Linked DNA regions of Pelosinus fermentans DSM 17108. The protein of the gene in region 1 binds, or shares a complex with, the protein of each later gene. Links are inferred from orthologs where the notes say so. Each region holds a gene or a part of one and is shown on either strand. Other genes may lie near its edges. The genes, in order: holB and dnaX.

The links.
Region 2: the proteins of holB (region 1) and dnaX are in contact, whole or in part, in a cryo-EM structure (PDB 8GIZ), measured with the Escherichia coli proteins. The link is inferred for Pelosinus fermentans DSM 17108 from one-to-one orthologs.

The regions. Positions count from the first base shown.
Region 1 is NZ_AKVN02000001.1:684,344-699,486, reverse strand. The notes cover bases 204-3,202. They hold holB (DNA polymerase III subunit delta'), read right to left. Parts: upstream 2,199-3,202; coding sequence 1,209-2,198; downstream 204-1,208. Other genes in these bases: FR7_RS03110 (MATE family efflux transporter), read right to left, coding at 2,915-3,202; FR7_RS03115 (YaaR family protein), read right to left, coding at 2,209-2,655; FR7_RS03125 (PSP1 domain-containing protein), read right to left, coding at 391-1,206; FR7_RS03130 (tRNA1(Val) (adenine(37)-N6)-methyltransferase), read right to left, coding at 204-398. In the rest of the region: more of FR7_RS03130, read right to left, coding at 1-203; more of FR7_RS03110, read right to left, coding at 3,203-4,273; FR7_RS03105 (guanylate kinase), read right to left, coding at 4,480-5,004; FR7_RS03100 (dTMP kinase), read right to left, coding at 5,305-5,988; FR7_RS03095 (aminotransferase class I/II-fold pyridoxal phosphate-dependent enzyme), read right to left, coding at 5,989-7,458; FR7_RS03090 (diguanylate cyclase domain-containing protein), read right to left, coding at 7,557-9,341; FR7_RS03085 (sensor histidine kinase), read right to left, coding at 9,640-10,770; FR7_RS03080 (YitT family protein), read right to left, coding at 11,031-11,891; FR7_RS03075 (type III PLP-dependent enzyme), read right to left, coding at 12,044-13,195; FR7_RS03070 (alpha-hydroxy-acid oxidizing protein), read right to left, coding at 13,458-14,471; FR7_RS03065 (methyl-accepting chemotaxis protein), read right to left, coding at 14,675-15,143. UniProt on the Escherichia coli protein: Part of the beta sliding clamp loading complex, which hydrolyzes ATP to load the beta clamp onto primed DNA to form the DNA replication pre-initiation complex.
Region 2 is NZ_AKVN02000001.1:4,883,856-4,898,932, forward strand. What follows is about bases 6,213-9,145. They hold dnaX (DNA polymerase III subunit gamma/tau), read right to left. Parts: upstream 8,578-9,145; coding sequence 6,847-8,577; downstream 6,213-6,846. Other genes in these bases: recR (recombination mediator RecR), read right to left, coding at 6,213-6,513; FR7_RS22390 (YbaB/EbfC family nucleoid-associated protein), read right to left, coding at 6,517-6,843. Also shown: FR7_RS22375 (pro-sigmaK processing inhibitor BofA family protein), read right to left, coding at 5,061-5,339; FR7_RS22380 (DUF2508 family protein), read right to left, coding at 5,570-5,863; more of recR, read right to left, coding at 5,917-6,212; FR7_RS22405 (metal-dependent hydrolase), read right to left, coding at 9,180-9,584; FR7_RS22410 (hypothetical protein), read right to left, coding at 9,657-10,427; FR7_RS22420 (MurR/RpiR family transcriptional regulator), read left to right, coding at 10,998-11,852; ltrA (group II intron reverse transcriptase/maturase), read right to left, coding at 11,973-13,382; FR7_RS22430 (HD-GYP domain-containing protein), read right to left, coding at 13,884-14,981. UniProt on the Escherichia coli protein: Part of the beta sliding clamp loading complex, which hydrolyzes ATP to load the beta clamp onto primed DNA to form the DNA replication pre-initiation complex.

The DNA.
Region 1 (15,143 bases):
CCACCACCCACTGGACGATAGGGAGGATTCGACACTACCAAATCATATCCTTCTGAGGGCAATATATCTTTTATCTTACACAAGTCTCCTTGTATAATCTTTACTTTCTCATCCAACTGATTCAAGAGAACACTGCGTTCTGCCATATCCGCCATAGCCTGGCTTAACTCTAAGCCAGTTACATGAGCCGCACCCCTTGCCGTTAGAAGAAGGGCGATCACACCTGTTCCTGTTCCCAAATCCACGGCCTTAGCACCTGGTCTCACGGTGGCAAAATGCGATAACAGTATTGCATCTAAGGAAAAACAAAATTCTTTTTCATGCTGAATCACTTTCAACTGACCGATCAGCAAATCATCGATACGTTCTTCCGCCCCAATCACCACCGGATTACACATTTATATCCTTTTCCACTACTTCTTCCCATGGAATAATAACAGTATTACCATTTGTCAGCAGAATCGTTGCATTCTTCTTCCCTTGATTTACAAATGTAACTTTTCCTTCTCCATCTACAGTTATGACTTCCCGCCCGACCACTGGTGCAGGAATTTTCTTGCAGCAAGGTGCATAGGAATCATTCTCATATTTTAAGCAGCACATCAATCGCCCGCATATGCCAGAAATTTTGGTTGGATTCAATGAAAGCTTCTGATCCTTAGCCATTCTAATAGACACTGGTTCAAAATCTCCGAGAAACGTTGAGCAGCACAAAGGTCTGCCGCAGCAACCAATTCCCCCCATCATTTTTGCTTCATCCCGAACTCCAATTTGCCTAAGTTCTATCCGAGTACGAAATACAGCTGCCAAATCTTTTACTAGATCCCTAAAATCAATACGTCCTTCTGCCGTGAAATAAAAAATGATTTTATTGACATCAAAGGTATACTCTACATCCACTAACTTCATATTTAAGTTATGAGCCTTGATCTTCTGCTCACAAGTAGAGAAGGCTTCTTTTTGCTTTTCTCTATTCTCTTCCACTTTAGCGCCATCTTCGGCAGTGGCTTTACGCTGTACGGTTTTTAATGGTGCTACAATAGCATCCTCTCCTACCTGACGCGGTCCAATAACAACTTCTCCGTATTCTAACCCTCTGGCAGTTTCAACAATTACAAAATCTCCTGCCACCAGGACAATTTCACCAGGTGCAAAATAATATACCTTGCCAGCTTTTTTAAAACGTACTCCGACTACTGTCTCCACCTTCAAACCTCCCTTGCTAAGTCATATATTCTTATCAATAACGCTTCACTTGTAAGCCTTGTATTTGCATTGGCCAGCAAAGCCCGCCTAGCTGACTCCACTGCCCTAATGGCTGTTACTAGCCGCCTTTCGCTCCACATATCCGCTACTTCACACAAATCTTCTGCAACATCTATATTAAATAACAATTGCTTGCCCTGTCCAGTAACAAGCAATAGTATATCACGCAAGATATAAGTTACATACTTTATAAATTCCAAAATATCATTACGTTCCATTTTCTCCAATACTCCAGCTGAGTGCCAAACCGTTTCCAGTTTGGAATCCATTAGATTTTGGATCATTTCCAGAGCCTGATTACGCAGGGCAAGACCTTCAGGTTCCAAAAGAGCAAGTGCAATTCCCATTCGACCGCCGCTTAAGCGGGCGGCCACTTCCGATGTTTCTGGCAAATAGCCTTTAGCCATTAAATCCTGAGCCAATAGCTCGTCTGCTAAAGGCTGAAAAGCAATCACCATGCATCGAGATATAATCGTAGTCAGCAGCACTTGCTTATTGGCTGCTAATAAAAGAAAGATAATTTCCCCAGGAGGATCTTCTAGAACTTTTAGCAGACTATTGGCAGCTTGAGTCGTCATGAGCTCAGCACCATCAATGATGCAGACGCGTCGCTTTCCACTAAAAGATGCCATTGACAATTCCTGCTGCAGCATTCGAATTTGTTCAATCTTAATATTGGTTCCATCAGGGGCAATGAGGAGAAAATCGGGATGACTGCCATAGGATATTTGCTGACAAGAATGGCAGCGGCCACAAGGGCGCTCTTCTTGATCGCTGCATAATAAAGCTGCCGCAGTGACATTCGCCACCAGGTTTTTCCCAATGCCTCTAGGTCCTGCAAATAAAACAGCATGAGGCATACGTCTGCTGCTCTCCATATGACGCAGCATGGTTACCTGCTCTTTATGCCCAATGATATCGGTCCACTTCATTGTTGCACCTCTATGTATACAGATCGACTAGCATGCCACGAATCGCATCTTGTTTCGCCAGAATATCCAATTGACGTTCTTCTCCCAGGCGTACATCTTCTGTCAGACTATCTAAGGTAGCATCTACCTTTTTGATGATTGTATACACCTTCTGCCTCCCATGGCGATCCCACCCCTGCTGGGATTGCAATGTATACATACGTCCCACAGCTTCACCGACAAATTGCCTTATGACTTCCCGATATTTCTTGAGTTCAGCATAGGTTGGCACTTCCCCTAAACGCTTACCGCGTTTATCTATTTCCGCCAATAATTGATTTAACCTCTCACGAGATTGCCCATCTTGGCTTTTAAGTAGATCAGAAGAAAAATGACTTAAGGATCTTTCCGCCTTGCTCCCCCCATCCCGTTCCACCAGTGAAGGTATTTGGGTAGCTCCTAGATTATTTATTTTCATGTAGGTCACTGCCTTTCAAGCTATAATATACACTAGCTTTACTATAATACTTTCATAAAGAAAAGATCTGCTCTTTGCTGGAGTGCTAACTCTATTTGAGCAAGCACCATTCGGGCTTATGAACTTCATCATTAGACAAACATAGGATTGCATCTAAATTATAATTGTTTTCCAGCAAATAATCAATTTATGCTTTTAACTTGCAAAATTATCTTTGTCATATTTACATGACTCATCTTACTTCAGTGCCAACTATCCATTACTTTTGGCTCAACTTACGAAGCTCGCGAAATAAGAATATGCCAGTTAACAAAGCGGACGAGAAATCTGCTATCGGACTTGCCAGCCAAACCCCCTGTAAGCCCAGCAGCCTTGGTAATAGCAAGACTAAAGGGATTAATAGAAGTAATTGCCGCGACATACTAAGTACAATGGCATAACCAGCCTTACCCACTGCCTGAAAATAATTAGCACCAATAATTTGAAAACCAATGACCGGAAGCATACACAAATTAATCCGCATCGCCTCAGACCCTAATAAAATCAGCTCAGGGTTATCATTGAACAGCATAATAATCTGTTTATCAAAAATCTGAATGACTAAGAAGCCGACTGTCGAAAATAAAGTTGCAGCACCGATTGCTATTTTTAAAGCTTTCTTAACCCGATCATAATTCCCTGCTCCATAATTATAGCCAATGATTGGCTGAAGCCCTTGGCTAATCCCAAAAATAGGCATTAACATGAGCATGCCCATTCGATTGATAATTCCAATGGAAGCGACTGCCAATTCTCCACTATACCGTAATAACGTATAATTGAACAAAACCGTGGTCAAACTTGAAGCAATCTGCATTAAAAAAGGCGACATTCCAATCTCGAAAATACTGCGAACAATCTTTTTATCTAAGGAGAAATTCTTTTTTCGCAGCCTTAATACACTTTTGCCCCGCAAAAAATAGACTAACACCCATATGGCTGATACTCCTTGGGATATCACAGTTGCTAAGGCCGAGCCACCAATTCCTAAATGGAACGTAAATATGAATAAAGGATTTAACACAATATTTAATCCTGCAGAGATGAGTGTAGTGGACATGGCCATTTGAGGATTTCCCTCAGCACGTACTATATTATTCAAACCAAAACCAATATACATAAATGGACTGCCAAGGACAATAATTCTTGTAAACTCTCTGGCATAAGGCAGCACATCCTGCTCTGCGCCTAACATTATTAAGATCGGATCTAGAAACAGCAAGACCGATCCCGTAAAAGCTGCCGATAATAGCATGGAAAGAGTAAAGGCGTTCCCTAATATTTTTTCCGCTTGCTCCTGCTGCTTCTCTCCCATTCTCAAAGAAACAACTGCAGCGGCCCCTACTCCTACCAACATCCCAAAACCCATTAATACAATCATAATTGGAAAGGCTATCGTAACTGCCGTAAGACCAATTTCACCTACGCCACGCCCTACAAATATACTATCGATAACATTATAAAAAGCATTAACTACCATCCCGATAATTGCTGGCAGCGAAAATCTCCACAATAGAGTTGATATCTTTTCTTCCCCGAGAGAATGTGAGCGATCCATGGTACCTCCAGCTTCTGTCATTCATCCTTTTTATTATAACACTAGCTTTCCCTATTATAAAATAATGGTCTCCATTTTTAAAAATTTCTACCTTTTTTAACCGCAGAGATGCAGAGAGCACAAAGAAAAAATAGATAAGAAAGCATACTTTCTATTCTTCGTAAAAAAGGTAGAAACTATATAATTTAATAGTTTCTACCTTTTATATTAACCATCCGTTACCTGAATTAGTCGCTTTTTTTACTTTGGCGACAAATTTCTAATATTTGAGCACAAGCTTCGTCCAGCTGCCCATCATAATTTCTCACAATATAATCACAGTTAGCAGCGCATTTTGAATCCAGCACTACCTGCTCCATAATTTTTTTGCGTTTTTCACTATCTATCTCAATTGGCAAGCGTTTTTCCAGCTGGTACATTGGACAATCAATAAATATGGTAACTGCAAATGGAATGCGATGTTTAATTTGCTGAGCTCCATTCCAGTCGAGAGTCACTACACAATCCTTGGTTTCTGCAATTTCTACTTCTTCCCGACTCAGTCCAAAAAAGCTATTTTTATACAGTACACTTTCTACTAAATCCACTTTTTTAAATTCTTCTTTTTTGACGAAATAATAGGCATCTTCAGACTCTCCGGGTTTCCTCAGACGAGTAGTGTGGGACCTCAGCCTATGTATTCCACTCTGTCCTATTTTCTTTTCAATTGTGCTTTTTCCCGATCCAGTCGGACCAAGCAGAACAATCAGCATACTCATTCCCCCCATGCAAATTCCATTATTATCTAAATGTATCGTATAGTATTACATTGTACATATATTATCGATAATCCTGCTTGTTTTCATTAATAAACGCAATTTTTAGAAAATTAACTATTAAAAAATAAAGCATTTTGAACCGCGAAGACGCGAAGCAACGAAGGCTGGGTCAAACACGAACTATCCACAATACGTCCTTCGCGTTCTTTGCATTTCTCCGCGTCTTCGCGGTTCATTACTTTTTATAGCAGTACACGTTCTCTGCGTAAGCCCTGTTTTCAATAAGCTGAAACTTTACTTGTTCCTTGCCAGTATATTTTGTACCGATTGGTAGACGTCTTCATGAATCTCGTCCACTGTCTTTAATTGTGTATGATGAATGCAGGAAATCTTATGCCAATGATACTTATCGGCGATAGCACAATAGTTACTATAGCAGTCCTCTAAATACTGCTCATCTCGCTCATGGATATCAGGAGTTTGCTCCCCGTTATTTTTAGCACGCTCTTCTCTAAGAATTTTGCTGTACATTGGCGGCATATCGAGAAAAATCACACCATCTGGAATCGGTAAACCGAATTTCACAAATTCTAAGTCCCAGAGCCAATCTAAAAAAGCATCCTTTTCTTCCTGTACATGAATTTTTACAGCTTGATGCACCATATTGGACGTAGTATAACGATCGGCAATGATAATGCCGCCCTGTTTATAAAAATCACCCCAATCCTGCTTGTAGGATGCATAGCGGTCTACTGCATAGAAACTGGAAGCAGCATAAGGGTTTACCGAATCAGGACGATTGCCAAAATCACCATTGAGATACATTTTTATTAGTGCTGAAGAACTACTTTTATAGTCCGGAAAGCTCACTTTGCGTACTGTTCTTTTTTCTTCTTTCAAACGATGATATAGTTTTTCTGTCTGCGTTGCTTTGCCGCTGCCATCTCCGGCTTCAATAATAATTAATTTACCATTCATTTAATCCACCACTTTAATTGTTTTTAATGTATAGTCTTCTGGTCCAGACACATGCATGCCACTTTGCTGAAGCAGTTGACAATAATCGATAATTTCCTGGGTTATCCTCTCTCCCGGGCATACCACAGGGATACCGGGAGGATAAAAGGTGACAATTTCAGCACAAATCATTCCTGCAGAATGAGCAAAAGGTACCATGCAGGTGTTGCCGAATAAAGCTTCACGAGGAGATAAAATACCTTGAGGCGCTACTGGATATGGTGCATGAATGCAGCGTTCTAATAAGGAAAAGTCATAAGCCTTTGCATATTTTTCTGCCATGTCCCGAAGAGCTGCCACCAACAGATGTACTTCTTCTTCCCGATCCCCTAAGGTAATTAAAAAAAGAAGATTATATAAATCCGAAAGCTCAACTTGTATTTTATACTGATGACGTAAAATCCGCTCTGCCTCAGGACCTGTTAATCCCAGTCCTTTAACTGTAACAGTAACCTTCGTTGGATCTAAATCATATATTCCGGGATTCCCCTTTTTCTCCGAACCAAAACAGTATAAACCAGGTATTTTATTAATTTCCTGCCTTGTCCAATTGGCTAAGGCAATGGATCGTTCAATGAGCTTCGTACCTTCTAAAGCCATTTGCATACGAGCTACATCTAAGGATACCAACATAATATAGTTAGGGCTGGTAGACTGAGTCAACTGCAGCATTGCTTTCAGATGAGGAACACGAATACGTCCCTCCCGGCAATGAACTAAGGAGCATTGAGTCAATGCACCAATAATCTTATGAGTACTCTGGGCACAAATATCAGCCCCGGCATCCAAAGCTTGTATCGGCAGACGATTGCTAAAACGCAGGTGAGGACCATGAGCTTCATCTACCAGCACCACCATGTTATGTTCATGAACAAGATTTACAATCTTTTTTAAATCTACAGCAACCCCATAATAATTAGGGTTAATAATGAGTACTCCTTTAGCATCCGGATGCTGGCGCACTGTATTCTCTACCGTTTCTGGCGTAACTCCCATAGCCAGCCCTAAGTCATTATCAACTTCTGGCTGCATGAAGATTGGAATCGCCCCACTTAAGATAATCCCGCCAATAATAGAGCGGTGAGCATTACGGGGCACGATAATTTTTTCTCCTGGACCGGCAACAGCTAATATCATTGCATAAATTCCGCCCGTTGTACCATTGATAACAAAAAAACTATGATCCGCACCATAAAGCTGTGCAGCCAGCTCCTGAGCATCCTTTATGCAGCCATAGGGTTCGTGAAAATCATCTAATTCTTCCATTAAAGCCAAATCCAAGGCCAGGGTACCTCTGCCTATTATTCTTTCTAATGTATGATGCATTCCTTTACCTTGCTTATGCCCTGGAGTATGAAAAGGAATCACTTCCTCTTGTACATAATGCTGCATTGCAGCCAGTAAAGGGGTGTCTGCTTGCCTCAAACGCAACCCTATCGCCTCCTTTTATAATAGGTAAAACCTGCCGCTGCTCTTTACCTATTATGCCCTATTTAAAGGGAATCATAATACAAATACTACTATGTGGTTTAACCGATCCTATGAAGCATTTTATCTTGATACATTTTTTTATCAGCCTCTTTAAACAGCTCTTTGCGATTTACATCTGGTCCAGTATGCAGAGCCCAGCCTATGGATAAGCGTACAATGGTGCCATTTAAGTTTTTCCGGCAGCGCTGTACTTTCTCGTTAATTTGATGACATACGTCTTGCATAACTTCTTGGTCCGCACCAGGCAGCAATACTACGAATTCATCACCGCCAATCCGAGCAACCGTATCGCCTGGGCGGCAAGCCTGTTTTAGCGCCGTTGCTGCGGCGACAATCAATGCATCTCCAAAAGCGTGTCCTAATGTATCATTCACAACTTTTAATTCATCAACATCACACACAATAATCCCGACAGATGGGTATGATCCACTCGAAATTCTTTGAAATTCTTCTTCAAAATAGGTACGGTTGTAAAGGCCAGTCAGGGAATCATGCATACTTACATATCTGAGCTTTTCCTCTACCAACTTACGTTCACCAATTTCTTCCTGAGCAAGTTTATATAAAATTGCATTATCATAAGCAATAGAAGCCAGACCAATAAAACGCTCTAATAAGAACTTTTGTTCCTGAGTACATCCCCAGGCAGAATCATCAAAATAAATATAAACGACACCAACCACTTTTTTGTCAGAGAACAAAGGCATTCCAATAAATACTCCATAGTGTACCATACCATGACTATTGATGCGCTTTGCCCAATTTTGATAATCATTCACTATCACGGTCTCACCCGTGCGAAATACTTCCCCAATAATTCCTTCGTCTTTGTTCTGAACTGTACCGATGCTATTTTCATCAAGCCCGATAGCAAATTTCAGTTCGACTTGGGAATTATTTTCTTTTAAAAGAAACAGGCTGCCACTGGCATTAGGAAATAAACTTACCGCATGGGTCACAATCATGGCCAATACATCATCCAAATCTAAACGATTCAACAACTGCAGCGATACTTCGTTTAAAGCCAATAAATATTGATTTTGCAAACTAATTTGCACATCCATTGCCTTGCGATCTGTAATATCAATCATGATGCCAAGAATCGAATTGACTTCATGATCTTCATCATATACAACCGCCGCAGACAATCTGGCCCAAAAGACAGTCCGGTCTTTACGAATGCAACGTCTTTCCACATGATATTCCAGCTTTTCTTTATTGACCATTTTCCGCAGTCCTTCTGCACTTCTTGGCCAATCTTCAGGGTGCGTTACCTGTTTTAAACCAATTGTATGTAATTCGTCCAAAGAATAGCCGAGCATATCCACTAACCTCTGATTCCCATAAATGCAATTACCATGTTCATCAAGAATCCCAATACCGACTACCGCATTATTTAAAATGCCCTGCAGCTTTTCTTCACTTTTGCCCAAGGCAATTTCCGCCTGCCTTGCTTGCAGAATTCTTTTAATGCGATATTTCAAAACATTCCAATACACAGGCTTAGTTAAATACTCACCAGCACCTGCTGCAAAGGCTCGTTCCACCGCCTCTTCATTGTCGTAGGCAGTAATGAGGATAATCGGAGTCTTACTTCTTCTTTTCTGCTCCTGCAAATACTCACACACAGCATAGCCATCCATTTCCGGCATGATACCATCCAAAATGACTAAGTCAGGATTCACCTCATCAAACATCACAATTGCCTCTTTGCCATTCACGGCTTCATAAACCTGATAGCCCCAAGACGCAAGGTTATTGCGCAGCATGCGGCGTTCTAATTTGCTATCCTCGGCAATAAGAATTTTAAATTGTTGATTCATTGCATCCATCCCTTGTGATAATATACTCCTCTATGGATATCTTTATTGACTCCCCGCTCTTATCATGCAATAACTCAGTATACACAGCTTTTAATTGCTATAATATAACAAATCTCTATATAAATCCACTATAATCCTTCAACAATAGGGATAAATTAATCTCTTTGAAAATTCTTTAAAAAATAAAATCCAAATGCCCATTTTCCCTCAGCATCAAATCTTCTATATTGCTAAAATAATAGAGATATACCCAAGAAAATTCCATTTCTTTGTTCGGAAGATTCAGGTATATCCTCTATTATTTAAATACTACTTTAATAATGACTTTTGTGCCTACCCCAATTTCGGACTTTATTGTCAGCTCACCATTCAGCAGATGAATTCGCTCCCGCATCCCCAGTAAACCAAAACTTTCGCTGCCAAAATTATCTGCTGTATTAAAACCCTTACCATCATCAGCAATGGTAGCTAAGAAAGTATCCCTGCGAAATTCCATAGCAATGGAGATCGTCTGAGCCTGGGCATGTTTCTCAATATTTGTAATTGCTTCTTGAAAAATTCTAAAGACACCAATTTCCACATAAGAATCTAAGCGCCGTTCTTCACCTAATATCCTAATATCATAAATCATACCGCTGCGCTCTTTTACCGTATCTAAAAACCGTTTCACTGTAGGTACTAATCCCAAATCATCTAATGTCATTGGACGTAAATCAAAAATAATTTTTCTCGTTTCTTTTAGGCAAAGACGTACTTGTGCACGAAGATCTGCCAGTTCTTTTTTTGCACGCAGCACATCAATATCAATCAATCGCTCACAAACTTCCGCCCGAAACACAATATTTGCCATAGCTTGAGCTGGTCCATCATGAATTTCCCGCGACACTCTGCGGCGTTCTTCTTCCTGGGCTTTGATAATTTTGGCACCAAACACTTGACTCTGCTGCAAGGATTCAATTTTTACTACTACATTTCCCATTTCATCGCCTAAATACCCTAAAACTGCTCCTACCTGGGTTGTTAAACCTTCTGCCTTAGACACCGTATCTTTTAAAGAGCGTAAACGAAGCTCTAAATCATCACGCTGCTGACGTAAGCTTTGTTCCTGTGCGCGAGCTACCGCTAATTCAACTTGTAAGTTTCTCGCATCATCATATACTGCTTTAATATCATCTTCTGAATATATGCTGAAATTACGGCTGACTTCCATTAACTTGATCCTGGAACGCCGCTCTTTTTTTTCTAAATCATCCACTGTAAAGATGATAGCAACTGTCTCCTGCTTTGTACGTTCTACATCCTTTTTTATATTTTCAACTTCATTACGAGCCGCCTCATAAATATCAAAAATTTGTGTCTTTCCTTGCTCTACGGCATCGATTGTGGTTTTGACAATCCTATCAAGGTCACTAATATCAATATTTTTCATACAACCCACCTTAACAATTCCTAAAAATAGTATGGATTAATCTACTTCGCCAATACAGATTTTTTCACCTGCAAAAATCCTTGCCTAATAATTAAATTGATTTTGTGATAAAATAATGAACCGCAGAGGCGCAGAGGACACTGAGAAAAGATAATTAGGGTTAAAACCTCTGCGCCCTCTGTGTTCAACGTTCCCCTAAACTTATAAATTCTGATTCCACCAAAAAAACTTGGCTTTCGCCAAGTTTTGTATAAAATAGTCTAATGTATTGCGCGTTTTTTTACTTTTCCACCCATTACATCATGAACCTCATTAATCGTTACAAAAGCATTTTCATCAATCTCTTGAATAATGATTTTCAGTTTGGCAATCTCCAGACGAGTAATAACAGAGTAAAGCACTTGCTTAGACTCACCCGTATAGGCACCCTGACCATGTAAAATAGTGACTCCACGCCCCAGCCGCGCCATCAGCACTTCGGCTATTTCATGAGGATGGTCACTAACAATCATGACACCCTTTGACTCATCCAAGCCCTCGATCGTAATATCTATTAATTTATAAGCAACAAAATAGGCAATTAAAGAATACATAGCTTTATCCCAGCTAAATACTAGTCCTGCGCTTCCAATAATGAATATATTGAAGAACATAATAATTTCGCCTACAGAAAAACCTGTACGTTTATCTAATATAATGGCAACAATTTCAGTGCCATCTAAAGAACCGCCATAGCGAATAATGAGTCCTACACCAATTCCAAGGATAATTCCCCCAAAGATGGCTGCTAAAAACACATCATTTGTAAAGCCTGGAATAGGCAGCAAAACACTTACCCAGATCGACAGAGAAGTCAAGGCAAACAAGGTTGATATCGCAAAGTTTTTTCCAATCTGCATGTACCCTAAATAGATGAATGGAAAATTCAATACGAAGATAAATAACCCTAGCGGCCATCCAGTTAAATGACTTGCCATGATAGAGATACCAATTACTCCACCATCAATAATCTGATTGGGAACCAAAAAAACCTCTAACCCTACCGCTGCTAAAATGGAACCAATAAACATGAAAACATACCTTCGGATATACTCTTTCGTTGAAATTTTCTTTCCCGGCATATAATTCCTCCCTTTTTTACGTATAGATTTATATTATTTTACTAAGAATATAATACTTTGTCAAATTTGAGAAAAAATGGATATTTCTTAATTATTATTTAATTTGGATAAAAAAGAGGCAGAACCCCTTAGGTTTTCTGCCTCTTTTTGTCTCATGTATTTATTTTTAAACTATCCTTTACTTCTTCCCATACTAGGATCCGGGTTTTAGAAAAACCATTAAACTCAGTAGCCGACGCTGAGGTATAAGCCCCGCAAGTTGGCACTAATATCAGATCATCCATTTCTAAGCTAGGAATCCATTTATCCTGGAACAAAATGTCCAAGGAATCACAGCTTGGTCCTGCAAAGGTAGCAGGTACCTTCTCGCCACTTTTAAAGGTTTCTAATTCAAAATCCCAATGATCAAAAATAACTCCTGAAAAAGTACCATATAATCCATCATCCAGGAAATACCATTGTTTCCCATTGCGCTTTTGAGTACCAATCACGCGAGTAATTAGATTCGCTACTGTTCCGCAGATAAAACGCCCAGGTTCAGCCCAAATTTCCGTATCAGGGAAGTAGTGGGTAATGGCTTTATTAATCGTTTGCAGCATAGCAACAATATCAATCGTATTACCATCAATTACTGGGATAGGGAAACCGCCTCCGATGTCTAGGATGCGCAAATCAAAACCTGCTTCTTTTGCCTGATCATACAAACGCCGAAATATTTCTAATGACTCTACATAGGCATCAGCACTGGAAGATTGACTGCCCACATGAAAACATAGGCCAGCCACATCAAGACCTTGCTGACGAGCCAAGGTAAGAAGGGGTAATACTTCATCAGGATGAGCACCAAATTTCTTATTTAGATCGACCAAGGCATTAGGATTGTCCACTCTAACCCGGAGCAGCACCGTCCCACCAGGTATTGCCTTGGCCATTTTACTTATTTCACTTTCACTATCAAAGGTAAATTTATATACACCGATATGCTTGGCTATCTTAAGTCCGCTTGCCGTCTTCACCGGATTGGCATATACCATACGTTCTGCTGGAATGCCCATATCCGTTAAAAATTGCATTTCTCCATCTGATGCTACATCAAAATACGAACCCAATTCAGCCAATTTCCGGATAATTGCTTCATGAGGATTGGCTTTTACCGCGTAATGCATTTTCACTCCCGGTAAATAACTCGCCAAAAAAGAATAATTACGTTCTACTTGTTCTGTTGACACCAATAACAACGGGGTATCATATTGTTGTGCCAAACTTTCAACAGCTGCTTTTGATAATTTAAAATAACTATTCATATCCCTCTCCCATCCTGTTTGTTATTTCGTTGGAACCTGTCTTCGCTGGTTGCAGCAAGAAAAGTAACTATATGATTGTACCATACAGTAGCAAAAGTGCAATAAGAAAATATATAAATTTACAAAATACTTATTCGCCACTTCAAAGAATAAGAAAACCCGCTATCGCGGGTCTAAAAAATAAACTCATCTTATTGCATTTCATCATCAATCTAAACGTATGTAATAAACTTATCCTCCAACTATTTTCCCCTATAAACCATTATTTATTCCATAAAACCTCTGGCGGGATCTCCTTAACGCTCTTACAGCCTGTTAAAATCATAGCAGCCTTTAATTCACTGGTATATTTATCAATAATGGTTTTTACGCCTTCTGCATTTCCGCCATAGGCCCCCATAATGAGTGGCCGGCCGACTAACACTCCATCTGCCCCTAACGCCAGTAATTTTAATACATCGGCTCCAGAACGTACCCCGCCATCAGCTAATATCGTAATTTTCCCCTTTACTGCCCTGGCAATTTCCGGCAGCACATCTGCCACACCAGGAGTATGATCCAGTACCCTGCCTCCATGATTCGAGATGACAATCGCCTTTGCTCCTACTTCTACACATGTAACAGCCTCATCCACCGTCATAATTCCTTTGATAATAAAGGGCAGGGCAGTAGATTGTATCAACTCTATAAGCTGTTCTGTAGTTTTCGGACCAACCGGCTGCCCCTTTAAAGCCATGGTAATCAGACCTGCTCCGTCAAGGTCTGTTCCTAATGCGATGGCACCAGCTTTTTCAGCCAATTTAAAAAGCGCAATAATTTCCTGATTATCCACACGAGGTTTTATGATAGCAATGCCTTGACCGGCCCTGCGAATGGATGCTAAACCATCTTCATACATACTAGGATTAGCCGGATCACCAATCCATCCGATACTTCCCGCCAAATGACTGCCCTCTACAAGAGCTGAAACCATATTGAGTTCTGTCAATGCCTCACCTGCATTAATCACTGCACCAGTAATCGGTGCTCCCATGATAGGAGTTTTGAGCTGCTGACCAAACATTTCAACTGTTGTGTCAGGCTGCAAAGCATCATGTATGACCCGCATGTTCAACTTCAGCCTGGCAAGAGCCCGTACATTTTCAGTAAAGGCTTCACCTGTCCCCGTTCCTCCCATGCCGGGAACTTCTCCTGCACAAGCCCGTCCATTACAAACTGGACACACCCGGCATTTACCAATCATCTGTTTCCTTGCAGTTTCTCTTACTTCTCTCATATCCACAATAATTCCCCCTACTTTTAAATTATCTTACTTTTATCCTATAAAACCTATAGTACATCAGATCTTTCCCAGAAACAAACATAAAAATTAAACGATGAACCACAAAAACCTATAAGTTCTTATATTACAAGAAAATAAAAAACACACTTGCCTCAAGAGGCCGGTGTGTTCTTATGGTTCAACTTGATACAGATGAATTAACTTTTAAAGTGAGAAATAGAACGTTGCAGTTCTTCAGCCAACTTTGCCAATACCTGGCTGGAAGAAGCAATTTCTTCTAGTGATGCGGATTGCTCCTCTGTTGCTGCCGATGCAGTTTGGGTTCGACTGGCATTTTCCTTGCTAATCGCAGCGATGTTGCCGATTGAGGCAACAATGTGCTGGCTCTTGTCAAGAATTTGTTGGGTGAGCGCTGAAATGTCCTGCATCTGGGAAGAAACTTGCTCTACTGAACCAGCAATTTCGTTAAAAGACCGCCCTGCTAGATTGACCACTGTATTGCCTTTTTGCACTTCTTGCGATCCAATTCGCATAGCCTGCACTGCTTCATCAGTATCTCCCTGAATTTCATGAATGAGATCCCCAATCTCTTTGGTAGCATGCTGGGACTGTTCTGCCAGTTTTCGTACTTCTTCGGCAACAACAGCAAAACCTCTGCCGTGTTCT
Region 2 (15,077 bases), 4.2 Mb from region 1 along the record:
TAATGGGCGAACAGCCCAACCCTTGGGACCTACTACAGCCCCAGGATGTGATGAGCCGACATCGAGGTGCCAAACCTCCCCGTCGATATGGACTCTTGGGAGAGATTAGCCTGTTATCCCCAGGGTAGCTTTTATCCGTTGAGCGATGGCCCTTCCACGCGGTACCACCGGATCACTAAGTCCGACTTTCGTCCCTGCTCGACCTGTACGTCTCGCAGTCAAGCTCCCTTCTGCCTTTGCACTCTGCGCGCGATTTCCAACCGCGCTGAGGGAACCTTTGAGCGCCTCCGTTACATTTTCGGAGGCGACCGCCCCAGTCAAACTGCCCACCTGACACTGTCCTTAGTATCGTTACTACTAAAGTTAGAATTCCAGTAAATAAAGGGTGGTATCCCAACAACGACTCCACACATACTAGCGTACATGTCTCGCAGTCTCCCACCTATCCTGTACATCATTTACCAAAATTCAATGTCAGGCTACAGTAAAGCTCCATGGGGTCTTTCTGTCCAGTCGCGGGTAACCTGCATCTTCACAGGTATTTCAATTTCACCGGGTCCCTCGTTGAGACAGTGCCCAAGTCGTTACACCTTTCGTGCGGGTCGGAACTTACCCGACAAGGAATTTCGCTACCTTAGGACCGTTATAGTTACGGCCGCCGTTTACTGGGGCTTCAGTTCACACCTTCGAATTGCTTCTAAGCACTCCCCTTAACCTTCCAGCACCGGGCAGGTGTCAGCACCTATACGTCAGCTTTCGCTTTAGCAGGCACCTGTGTTTGTGGTAAACAGTCGCTTGGGCCTCTTTTCTGCGACCTCCTTTAGCTCATACCGCTAGGGTAATCACCTAAAGAGGCTCCCCTTCTCCCGAAGTTACGGGGACATTTTGCCGAGTTCCTTAACGAGGGTTTTCCCGCGCACCTTAGGATTCTCTCCCCGCCTACCTGTGTCGGTTTGCGGTACGGGCACCCACAGCCTCGCTAGAAGCTTTTCTTGACAGTATGGGATCAGTAAGTTCATCAACCTTACGGTCAACTCCCCGTCACTCCTCAGGCTTAACGTTTAGCGGATTTGCCTGCTAAACACCCTACAAGCTTAGACGCATTTCTTCCATTCATGCGATTACTTACCCTTCTGTGTCACTCCATCACTCAAACGGATGTGGGTGGTACTGGAATGTTTGCCAGTTGTCCATCGCCTACGCATTTACGCCTCGGCTTAGGCCCCGACTTACCCTGAGACGACGAGCGTTGCTCAGGAAACCTTAGGCTTTCGGTGGACAAGATTCTCACTTGTCTTTTCGCTACTCATACCGGCATTCTCACTTCTATATACTCCACAGCTCCTTACGGTACTGCTTCGATGCGTATAGAACGCTCCCCTACCACTTGTATCCTAAGATACAAATCCATAGCTTCGGTTCCGTACTTTAGCCCCGGACATCTTCGGCGCAAAACCTCTCGACCAGTGAGCTATTACGCACTCTTTAAATGGTGGCTGCTTCTAAGCCAACATCCTGGTTGTTTCTGAAGTTCCACATCCTTTGCCACTTAGTACGGCATTGGGGACCTTAGCTGATGGTCTGGGCTGTTTCCCTCTTGACTACGGATCTTATCATTCGCAGTCTGACTCCCAAGGTCCGAGTACAGCCATTCGCAGTTTGACAGAGTTCGGTAACCTATAAGGCCCCTAGCCCAATCAGAGCTCTACCGTCTGTACTTATTTCTTGAGGCTAGCCCTAAAGCTATTTCGGGGAGAACCAGCTATCTCCGCGTTCGATTGGCATTTCACCCCTATCCACAACTCATCCCAAAACTTTTCAACGTTCACGGGTTCGGTCCTCCACGCAATTTTACCTGCGCTTCAACCTGGCCATGGATAGATCACTGCGGTTTCGGGTCTACAACAACTAACTAATCGCCCTATTAAGACTCGCTTTCGCTGCGGCTCCACATTTCCTGCTTAACCTCGCTAGTTACTGTAACTCGCCGGTTCATTCTTCAATAGGCACGCCGTCGACCACATAAGGGTCTTCGACTGCTTGTAGACATACGGTTTCAGGTTCTTTTTCACTCCCCTCCCGGGGTGCTTTTCACCTTTCCCTCACGGTACTATACGCTATCGGTCGCCAAGGAGTATTTTGCCTTGGAGGGTGGTCCCCCCTGCTTCCCACAAGGTTTCACGTGTCTCGTGGTACTCTGGATCTCAGCCATCTCGCTCTGCTTTTCGTCTACGGGACTGTTACCCCCTATGGTCTACCTTTCCAGGTAGTTCGACTAAGCCTGACTTGAATTATGCTGGTCCTCAACCCCGAATCAGTAAACTGAATCGGTTTGGGCTCTTCCCCGTTCGCTCGCCGCTACTTAGGGAATCTCGCTTGATTACTTTTCCTCTGGGTACTTAGATGTTTCAGTTCCCCAGGTGCCCTCCTCATACTCTCAGGTATGGGTAACAATGCATTACCATTGTTGGGTTTCCCCATTCGGATATTCACGGATCAATACCTGCTTGCGATTCCCCGTGACTTTTCGGAGCTTACCCCGTCCTTCTTCGGCTCTTGGCGCCAAGGCATCCACCGTATGCCCTTATTAGCTTGACTTCGTCACTCTAATAGTCGGCTGTCAATAAACAGTCATCTGCGTTGTCGCTTCTGCGGGCATTCCATTTGACGTACAAGTAGTACGACTCATTTCATGTCCTCGTCGCTCCTAGCAGCTAACTATTTCTTGTCAACCTGTGGTTTGTGTATATTCGGGTTTGACGCCGAAATATATACATATACATGTTTCAAATAATCCTAACATGCTCGGTAATCACCCTAATATTGCTATTAGAATTATTACGTTGCTTTCTTCTGTGCAGTTTTCAAAGAACATAAAAAAATGGTGGAGGATAACGGGATCGAACCGTTGACCCCCTGCGTGCAAGGCAGGTGCTCTCCCAGCTGAGCTAATCCCCCACTATATGAGGATATATATTATCATGCCTGCTTACTTTATTCAACAGGCATGTTTCTGTATTCCCTCAAAACTAAGCAATGTAAGTAGATTTATAATACTACAGCAAGCACATAAGCTCCGTCTAGTATATAATGCCAGATGTGTCGACCTTGGATTAGAATCCTGTATTTCAAGAATTCAAATCTCCATAGAAAGGAGGTGATCCAGCCGCACCTTCCGATACGGCTACCTTGTTACGACTTCACCCCAATCACTGATCTCACCTTCGACGGCTGGTTCCATTGCTGGTTACCTCACCGGCTTCGGGTGCTCTCAACTTTCGTGGTGTGACGGGCGGTGTGTACAAGGCCCGGGAACGTATTCACCGCAGCATGCTGATCTGCGATTACTAGCGATTCCGACTTCATGCAGGCGAGTTGCAGCCTGCAATCCGAACTGAGAGCTTGTTTTTGGGTTTGGCTTCACCTCGCGGCTTCGCTACCCTCTATTTAAGCCCATTGTAGTACGTGTGTAGCCCAAGACATAAGGGGCATGATGACTTGACGTCATCCCCACCTTCCTCCGTGTTATCCACGGCAGTCTCCCATGAGTTCCCACCTTTACGTGCTGGCAACATAGGATAAGGGTTGCGCTCGTTGCGGGACTTAACCCAACATCTCACGACACGAGCTGACGACAGCCATGCACCACCTGTCTATCTGTCTTCCGAAGAAGAACTTCCTATCTCTAGGATCATCAGACGATGTCAAGCCTTGGTAAGGTTCTTCGCGTTGCGTCGAATTAAACCACATACTCCACCGCTTGTGCGGGCCCCCGTCAATTCCTTTGAGTTTCAACCTTGCGGCCGTACTCCCCAGGCGGGGTACTTATTGCGTTAACTCCGGCACTGGAGGGGTCGATACCCCCAACACCTAGTACCCATCGTTTACGGCCAGGATTACCGGGGTATCTAATCCCGTTCACTACCCTGGCTTTCGCGCCTCAGTGTCAGACACAGTCCAGAAAGTCGCCTTCGCCACTGGTGTTCCTCCTAATATCTACGCATTTCACCGCTACACTAGGAATTCCACTTTCCTCTCCTGCACTCAAGAATAACAGTATCCAATGCTTCACGGGGTTAAGCCCCGAACTTTAACATCAGACTGATTATCCCACCTGCGCGCGCTTTACGCCCAATAATTCCGGACAACGCTTGCCACCTACGTATTACCGCGGCTGCTGGCACGTAGTTAGCCGTGGCTTTCTTGTCAGGTACCGTCATTATGAACCATTATTTACAATCCACACATTCGTCCCTGAAAACAGAGTTTTACGATCCGAAAACCTTCTTCACTCACGCGGCGTTGCTCCGTCAGACTTTCGTCCATTGCGGAAGATTCCCCACTGCTGCCTCCCGTAGGAGTCTGGGCCGTGTCTCAGTCCCAGTGTGGCCGTTCATCCTCTCAGACCGGCTACTGATCGTCGCCTTGGTGAGCCATTACCTCACCAACTAGCTAATCAGACGCAGACCCATCTTCTAGTGATAGCTTATAAATAGAGGCCACCTTTAGTATCTTAAGTATGCACTCAAAATACAACATTCGGTATTAGCACCACTTTCGCAGTGTTGTCCCCAGCTAGAAGGTAGGTTGTCTACGCGTTACTCACCCGTTCGCCACTAAAATTCCATTGCTGAAATCTCCGTTCGACTTGCATGTGTTAGGCACGCCGCCAGCGTTCGTCCTGAGCCAGGATCAAACTCTCCATAAAAGTTATATTATGAAGAACCTTGATGGCTCTTTAAAAAACTTGTTTGTGTTGCTCTCACTTTCGCAGAACAACTTTGTTTTGCACTCGAAAAACGAGTACCGCACATCTGGCTTATTTTAACCTTACTTACATTGTTTAGTTTTCAAGGAACATCACGCCGCTTGTGGCGACTCACTTATAATATCACAAATAATTCATGCATGTCAATACCTTTTATTTATCTTTTTAATGTTTTTATTGTTTTTTATTAAATACATTATAATGCAAGTAATTGGCTTACAATGCTGTAATGTTTTTTCATCATATGCAATTATAGATCGGGAAGCGAACAAACCTTGTTGCTTCCCCACAGTTAGGCAACGAACAACTTAAACAAGATAAGCAACATTACTCCTGGAAGTCCTAGAAACCCTGCGATTAATGCCGTTATTGGATTAATTGCAATTGTAAATCCTATATGCAGCCCCACAAAATTTAATGCCCACAACATGGCACCCCCAATTAAACCATTATAAATCAAGCGAAAAATTAATTTGATTGGCATTAAAAACATTCGTCCCACAACATATAATAGAATAATGCCAAAAACATATGCCAGAATTACATTAAAATCTCCAAATCCGCCAAGCATAGTACACCCTTCCTCTCTTACTACTTCTTTTCACACGTTTTAAACGCTTTACTTATATACCTCATTATAACTTATAATCCCGCCCTCTTCTATCTCTTGTTATCACCTTTCTTCTATTAATATGGTCATTCTGGTCCAAGTATGATTAAGAAGAGGTGATTTTACGTCCCCTTAACTAAAGAAGGGTCAGAGTTTAGAAAACTCTGACCCTTTTTATTAAGAATGAAATTTTATAGTTTTTTGTACTCGTCGCTATCAGCAACAGTATAAGGAGAGCGTACAATACCTTCTTGACGAGCTTGCTTTAATAGGTATACATATTTCTTTTCAGCTGCCTGCATTAAATAAACGGCATGGTCAACCAAATCTTGATCAGAAACACTATTATAATAATGCTGGGCATTTAACCATTCTTGCCTGGCTTCTTCTACCACAATGGATAAAGAGGGCAAGGGTTTGGCATCCAACTTTTCGCTGCCATAAACATAATCTTGTATTTTCTGCAATGTTTCTATTATATTCATAATTCCCCTCCTGTCTTACGGTTATTTTTACCAAAAACAGGAGTATTTAAACATTACATTTCTCGGCGATTTTCCATAGCCTTGGACAAAGTCACTTCATCAGCATACTCCAAATCGCCACCTACTGGCAATCCATGAGCAATTCGGGTGACTCTTATCCCTAAAGGTTTTAACAGCCTCGCAATATACATTGCTGTAGCCTCACCTTCTACATCCGGATTGGTTGCCATAATCACTTCTTGGATCTCTCCCTCTCCAATACGCGTTAGCAATTCCTTTATTCTAATATCATTAGGTCCAACCCCTTCTAAAGGAGATAACTGTCCATGCAGCACATGATACCTGCCGTGATATTCTCGCGTACGTTCCACAGCAGCTACATCCCGAGGTTCTTCCATCACACACACGATGCTGACGTCCCGTCCAGCATCCCGACAAATCGAACAAGGATTACAATCTGTTAAATTAAAACAAACTTCACAATAACCAATCTTCTCTTTGGCCTCTATAATCGCCTGAGCTAAGCTTTCTGCTCGAGATTTATCCATCTCTAAAACATGATATGCTAAACGTGCAGCTGATTTAGAACCGATTCCCGGCAGTGCGCGAAACTGCTCTATCAATTTCGCCAACGGTGCTATATATTGCATCGTTTAAAATAAACCAGAAGGCAGATTCATACCACCAGTGAGTTTTCCCATTTCTTGAGCCATCATATCGTCGACCTTTTTAATAGCCTCATTGACGGCTGCAGTCACCAAGTCTTCCAGCATCTCCATATCTTCTGCATCCACTACGCTGGGATCAATTTTTAAAGACTGAATTTGTTTTTCACCAGTAATAACTACTTTTATTGCACCGCCACCTGCGGTAGCTTCCAATGTTCGCGTTTTAAGCTCTTCTTGCATTTTACTCATTTCACCTTGCAGCTTTTGCATTTTCTTCATCATACCAGCCATATTTCCCATATTTCCAAACATATCTTAATCCCCCTTGTATTCTTCTTTTTTTATAACCTTACCACCAAACATATGCATAGCCTGACGTAAAGCCGGATGAACTTCTTCTTCCAGCGGCGGTGCAGCCGTCACCGGCTTCTCCTTCGGTGGTAGAGCAGCTGCCTTTGGAGCTATCGCCGCACTTCCCAGTATACAACAAAGTTGCACTGTTTTTCCACAAAATTGGGTTAATACTTTTTCTATCATAATTCGATAATCTTCTTTTTCAGTACGTTCCTTGGGAAAAGCAGCTGCAAACTGAACAATAGCCTGTTTATCATTCAAACTTATCAATTTTCCTTGAGAAACACAAGCATGTACAGAGCGCTTACCGCTTGCCACCAATTCTTTAAGGACATTGTCCCAAATCTCTTTTACATCGCTTGATGACGAATTGCTATCCACAACGAGCTCTGTCTGAGGCTGTTCATGAGTTATTTCCTGCTTTACCTCAACTTTTTCTATCGGCTTTGGATTCACGGGTTGAGCAGAAACTGGTTTTGCCGGAGCAGGAGGACGCACAGTTTCTACTTGTTTTATAATTGGAGGCTCTATTCGCGGAAAGGACTGCCCTGATACCTTCTCTTCCAATATTGCTATTCGCTCCAGCAAATTCGCCATATCTGCTTGTGCTGAACGACGACAAAGGGACAACAGAGTCATCTCTGCTGTAATTCGAGGCTCAGGCGCCCATTTTGCATCATTGGCACCTTCATTTAATATCTTGATCATATCAATTAATTCATCATGCTTAAACTGTTCTCCATGTTTGGCTAATACATTTCGGTCATCTCCATATAATTCAATGCTATCAATATCAGGAGCAGCTTTGAATAGCATGATACTTCTCATATATAAAGCCACTTCTAAGAGTATCTGACGTACTTCTTTACCTAGTGCAATTAATTCTCCTAATGCCATCAATACCGCTTTAAAATCACGTTCCGCCAACGCTTCGGTAATGCGCCATACCCACTCATGACCGATAAGACCTAATAATTGTCGAACCTTCTCTGCAGTAACGATTCCATTTTCCATGGTAGTACATTGATCAAGAATACTTAGAGCATCCCGAAGCCCTCCATCTGCATGAGAAGCAATCAGCTTTAATGCATCTGGTGCTACATTTAGCCCTTCGTGCTGAACAACTGCAGTTAAACGACCTTCTATTGCTTCAGCATCGATACGTCTAAAATCATAACGTTGACAACGGGAATGAATCGTCGCTGGAATTTTATGCGCTTCCGTCGTGGCTAGAATAAATACTACATGGGCAGGCGGTTCTTCTAATGTCTTTAATAGTGCATTAAACGCCTCAGTTGTTAACATATGTACTTCATCGATGATATATACCTTATACCGGCCATCTACAGGCGCAAACTTAACCGTCTCCCGAAGTTCGCGAATTTCGTCAATCCCCCGATTAGAGGCAGCATCAATTTCAAATACATCCATAGACGTTCCAGCATTAATCGACTGACAATTTAAACACACATTACAAGGCTCAGGTGTTGGACCATGTATGCAGTTTAAAGATTTCGCCAAAATCTTGGCAGTACTCGTTTTCCCTGTGCCTCGTGGTCCCGAAAATAAATAAGCATGAGCAATTTTCCCCGATACAATTGCATTCTTCAAAGTAACACTAATATGCTTTTGTCCTACTAGATTTTCAAAATCCTGTGGGCGCCATTGGCGGTACAACGCAACATAAGCCATCTACCCAACACCTCCTTACAACATCTATGGTATTCTACGCTAAAGTAGCTTTCCCTTTTTCTTTAGTGAGCAAACTACTTATAATACACTAAAAAGCAACCAGATTTCTGGTTGCTTTTTAGGTTGCATTCATCATTTTAGCGTCGGGCCACAACAAAAGTCAGGCAACCTCACGGCACATAAAAATTATCACTTACCGCTGCTTTCTTCCGAATCTGACGGGGTTCATGAGTTTCCATTGCGTAAGACCCAACTTTTGCTGTGGCCCCACTCTAAAATAAATAAATGGCTAAAATATTAAATTTTATGCCAACAACGATCAGTACCTACTGACATCTCTATTAAAATGTAATAACCAGAGAAATTCAAAAATCTAATAACAATAACTTTTCTACCGCACAAATTCAAATAAAAACATTATGTTCACTCAAGGCGTATACATATTATATACTATTTATTTTACTAACGCAAGTGTATATTGTTGTTAAAAATTACCCAATGCGTAGGAATTATGGATGCAAATATAAACAACTAACTAAAAATCAATTATAAGCTGCCCTATAGACTCTCTAAATGCTGTCTATATCTGTACCAATTTTTCTTCAGCTTCTTTTCACCCGTCCAATTGAGGTCGCCAGATGATTCCAAAGAACAGCTTCTACCATTTTAACTTCACTTTGTTCGCAATTGATAACAAGAACCACCTCTGTGGTTACGTTTTTTGCCTTGTCTTTTTTGACACTTCTTTTGCTATTAAAGTAATCAAACGCGAATCCGACCGCTACCCCCAGTGCGAAACCCGTTAGTCCTCCTAGTATCGGTCCAAATTTCCAAAGAAATCCCCACATCACGCCAAATAGCATAAAAACGGTGCCAAGCATAGCTCCCCCGTCAAGCAAGCTATGACCGTCAGCACGATGGATAGTATCAAACAATTGACGTTCTTCTCCCATTCGTGACATCGGTACAGCTAGTATCTTATCCCGAGCAATGTCCTTCTCCTCCAATTCGCTAATGGCTAATTCTAAGAGCGATGAGTGTTCAAAAGTGGAAAACACATACATATCAATCACTCCTGCTTATACTGGCATCTCAAAAGCAGTATCCTGAAAATTGTCTTCGAGATACCTAGCTTGTTCTTGGTCATACAACCTGTTGTATTCAACAGTATTTACATAACCATCATAAAGACTAAATCCATAAGTAGATGGTAAAAACAGTATCCATTGAGGGTTAATTACTGCAATTGCATTATTATATTCTCCAAGTGCCGTAAATTGTACCGCCTGTACCGCGTTGGAATAATAACATATAACGATCCACCAGCCAAGTACGAGAAAGCCCGTAGGCAATCGATGTGTATAAAGATGCCCTATACCTGGCATAAGGAGCGACCACCATAGTGAAACCCATGGAATTTTCTTATCTAAGAAGCAGATTTCCAATGTCGATATTTTGGAAGGGCTTATTGGACTTCTCTCTCTATCCGCCAATATAGACATTTTATTTAAGTCTACGCTTTGACGGTAACTGCTCCAAATTGACCATATATAAACAGGAACATACAAAAGTAACCACCTATTGTCAACTACCTCGATTGCCATGTCATATCGTCCTGTAAAGGAGTATAAGATTGCATAATTTATATTACCATTCATATTGATTATGAGTTCCCAAAGAATTAAGAGAAAACCATGTATGTAACTGCCCAAACTAACATGACCGAATCCTGGAAGCATTGCTGACCAAAATGCAATTATCCACGGATTTCTTAAATGAACTAGGTTTATGGAAATGGTAGAAACCAGCCCCTTCGGATGGCGTGGTTCTTTGTTGGAAGAAGAATTCATACATTCACCTCACACTCTAAATATTATTATCAACAGTTATTTACTCTATACGCTCCATCAAATATATTGCAAATAAACCATTATTTTACATAATGCTTTTGATAAATGAAAACTAATTTTATGCACTTAACATAAAATTAAGCACAAAAAAGCGCTTGCAAGTTATAATATAACTCACAAACGCTTATATCTTCTGCAATGGCGGAGAGAGAGGGATTCGAACCCTCGGTACAGTTTCCCGTACACACGCTTTCCAGGCGTGCTCCTTCAACCGCTCGGACATCTCTCCAAGGTGTTTACACCAGTCAAAGTTACATTACTTGACTGCAAGAAATATAATATCATTTCTTAATACTATTGTCAACAATAATATATGAGGATTAAAATCCCAATCCGTCTTACATAAACTTGCATGGCTTTAGGGTGTCTGATACAATATGGATACATAAAGAAGGAAAAATTGACAGCTTCAATTTCACTGTCAATCTTAGTCAGTCTTATCCTTAGAACAGCTTAGCCATCGGATAAACATTCAAATTTCTCTTCTTGCAAAAGGTTGGAGGACATAAAATGGAAAGTACCTTGAATTCATGCTTGCCGCGTATACGCAGTGGTTTTAATGATTTAACTAAAACCGAACAAAAAACTGCAACTTATATTCTGGAAAATCCTTCTGAAGTCATACATATGACCATCACGGAGTTAGCGGAAGCAGCTAAGAATGCAGAAGCAACTGTTTTTCGTCTTTGCAAAAAATTAGGCTTTTCGGGGTACCAAGAATTGAAGATTGCCCTTGCCGGGGATTTATATACTCCCTTAGAATCCGTCTATAAAGAAGTTCATCCTACCGATTCCATCAGAAATATGACTAGCAAGATTTTCTTAGGCATAAATGAAGGGCTGCAAGATACCCTTAAGATCATTGACGAAGAAGCAATTGAAAATGCCATCCAAGCGATCACTAACACACGTCGGATTGATGTTTACGGCTCAGGCGGATCAGCAGTGATCGCTTCCGACATTGAGCACCGTTTTATGCGCTTTGGTATTTCCGTAAGAGCTTACTCTGACCCACATCTGCAAATCGCATCCGCCACGTTGCTTAAGCCTGGTGATGTAGTCATTGCGGTGTCTCATACTGGTGCTAATCGCGATATACTTGATGCTGTTGCTATGGCAAAAAGCAACCATATTACTACCATTGCAATTACTAGTTATATGCGATCACCTCTCAGTCAGTTAGCCGATATTTCACTTCATGGTATGGGCAGAGAAATTAATTACCGTTCAGAAGCTATGGCCTCACGCTTAATTCATCTGGCCATAGTTGATGTTTTATACATTGGATCGCTTCTCCGCCAGCAGGAAACAATCATCGAAAATATGAACAAGGTACGTATGTCCATTGCCAAACGTAAAATATGAAGATATTTCAATCACCATCCTATTCGCTAAGAAAAATCGAGTAAGAGGCTACCCATTAGTTGAGTAGCCGACTTCTCACACCACCGTACGTACCGTTCGGTATACGGCGGTTCAACAGAATTAGTGTACTAGTGAATACCTTTCACTTATGGTGATGAAGCCGATTTTCCTGAGGTATTCATTGGTTAACGTCCGAGAAAGGATTGGGCTATTGGCTGTGTGCCAGTAGCTCTTTCTTGTATTGGCGTATTCCCACGCTTTGCGGTTATCTATGCCATGAGCAACAAGATTATCGTGCTTCGTCCCAATTTTCTTCCATTGCTTCCACAAGCACATTCGAATCCTTCTTCTCAGCCATTCATCCAATGCTTTAGCTAGGGTTTTCATATCAGCCATTCCAAAGTAGTTCATCCAGCCCACAATGCACTGCCGGAGCTTTTCCGCTCTTTGCTCCATGCTCATAGCATTGCTTCGTCCTGTTATTTCCTTCAGCTTTTGCTTGAATTTCTTTACAGGCTTAGGGTGAACTCTAATTCCTAATCCACCTTTTTTGTGATAGAACGAAAAACCTAGAAATTTCAGCTTCCACGGCCTGTCTACTGTACTCTTTTCTTGATTGACTTTGAGCCTTAATTTTTGCTCAAGAAATCGCGTGATACTTGCCATGACCCGTTCTGCCGCTTTCCGGCTTTTGACGTAAATATTCTGATCATCAGCATAACGACAGAATTTTAAGCCCCGTCTCGTGAGTTCAGTGTCCAGTTCATTCAGCATGACGTTACTCAGAAGTGGAGAAAGATTGCCCCCTTGAGGACAGCCTTCCTCGCTCTCCTGTACCACGCCATTTATCATGACTCCTGATTTCAGATATTTGCGTATCAGCGACAGCACTCGGCTATCTTCGATGGTTTCTGAAAGCAAGCGCATGAGTTTATCGTGATTTACGGTATCAAAATACTTTGCCAAGTCGATATCAACTGTCCAGGTGTATCCTGCCTCGATATATTCCTTGCATTTTACTACCGCTTGTTTTGCACTTCTGCCGGGTCTAAACCCGTAGCTATTTGCCGAAAACTGCATTTCATAGATTGGGGTTAATATTTGAGCTATAGCTTGTTGTATCACTCTGTCAACTACAGTAGGTATACCAAGTAGCCTTTTCCCCCCGTCCGGTTTCGGTATTTCTATCCGTCTGACCGGCTCGGGCTTATAGGTCCCTTCTAGTATGGATTGCCTGAGTTGGTTGCCGTTTTGTTTCAGGAATTGTAAAAGTTCATTTACTGTCATTCCGTCGACTCCATGGCTTCCTTTGTTACCCTTCACTCGCTTATAAGCAAGATTCATGTTATCTCGGTGAAGGATTTTCTCCAGCAATCCACCGGCGTATTCATTGTCACCGTTTCTTCCTCTTTCGGGCATGGGAGAAATGCTCGGCACTCCTACATTACCTCTGAGTTCCACTCTTGTCTCCTGTAGGCAGCCTTCTTTGTGAAGTTGTCTGCTTTCTACGCATTTCTTCGTACCTTTCAAAATTCGGAAACCTCCTATTGTTCGGTCCTTCCCAGAGCGTATATAGCCGCTCTGGTAGTATGACCTCTGCTGACTTCTGACAGCTCAGTCGTACATTACTGCACGGGTTGCCGTTTTCAAATTCATATCCACAGCTTGACTGTCAGATCTCCCCAGGTAAGAACGCTTACTTTCACTCCACCTATCTGCTACATTTACATCGCCCGCTTCGGATAGTTTAGGGCTTCGTTTTGTGCGGCAAACTCACCCAGCTGACATATGCCTTGTATGTAGTTCGTCTTCCTCAGACCGGAGTTTTGCCGCCGACTTCCTTCAGATTCCACCTCGCGATGGACACCCTTGTCTTAGGCTAACGGTTGGCACTATCAACCCCCGTATTGGACTTTCACCAACTAGTAAGCGCCCATGCTGGGCACACCGCAAAAGGTTAGAAACCCAATGGGTTCTAACCTTTTTGTTCATCCTATTGATTCTCTTTTTAGCCTAATTGTTCATTGCCTGCTACTCCTTAACATGAGAAGAAACATATGCCTGATCAGCACGGACTTGCGAATAATTTGGAGTTACATCTTCAAAATCGACAATAAAGAGTTCAGGCGATTTCATTAAATCAAGTTCAACAATTTGATCGATATTCTGCCCGTCCTCACTGGACGTTATGCGAACAACTGGCGTAGTTTTGTTTTTTAGATCCACACCAAGAATTACACCGCTTTGCTGGTTGTTTAACCGCACCGTTTTTCCAATAGGGTAAATGGCAACACTCTGGTTAAACTTGCCGACAATAACCGGATTAAAATACTCTCCTGCAGCTTTACTCAAAATCGCAGCAGCGTAATACACAGGCGTCGGCAAACGGTGTGGCATCCCCACGATCAAACGCTCATAGACATCAGCAATGCTGATAATTTGGGCATATTCAGAAATGGAATTCCCTTTAAGACCCATGGGATAGCCACTGCCGTTCCAGCGTTCGTGATGCTGAAAGCAGGCGTTAAGAACATTGACAGATACTGTCTGGTTCCTCCGCAGGATCTCCAAAGAGTAAAATGGATGCCGCTTATATTCTTCTTTTTCACGTCTTGTCAAATAACCGGGAAACTGCCGTGCTATGTTCTTCGAAAATTTTATTTTGCCAACATCATGCAGTATCGCAGCAAGTCCCAGCTCATCTAACTGTTTAGCATCATATCCCATAGCAATACCCGTCATAATTGACAAAATACAAGTATTGACGGCATGAGAAAACATATACCCCTTTTTACGGCGTATATCCAGAAGGTTCATCATGCTCTCCGGTTTCTCCCCAAGCTGATTAATCCATTCACTGACAAGGCTTTTTACTTTATTGAGGTTTACACCTTTGCCTACATTAAATTGATGAATTGCATCTCGCGCAGCACCAAGGGCTTCCTTTTTGTATTTAGAACCATAAAAATCTTCCTCCAGGGCGATGATCTCTTGAATCTGCGGCTCACCTACAAATAAAGAGGTAAAGCCTTTATTTCGAAGATACTCAATGTACCGTTCCTTCATAACGATGCCCTCATGGAGCAAAACTGTACCATCAGCTAACATGAGCGGTTTTGATAAGTACATGCCTGGCTGAATTTCATCAATCGTTACACTTTGTATAAGAATCCTCCTCCTACGATAAACATGCTACCTGTTAATTCTACTAGTTATATCGGAAGA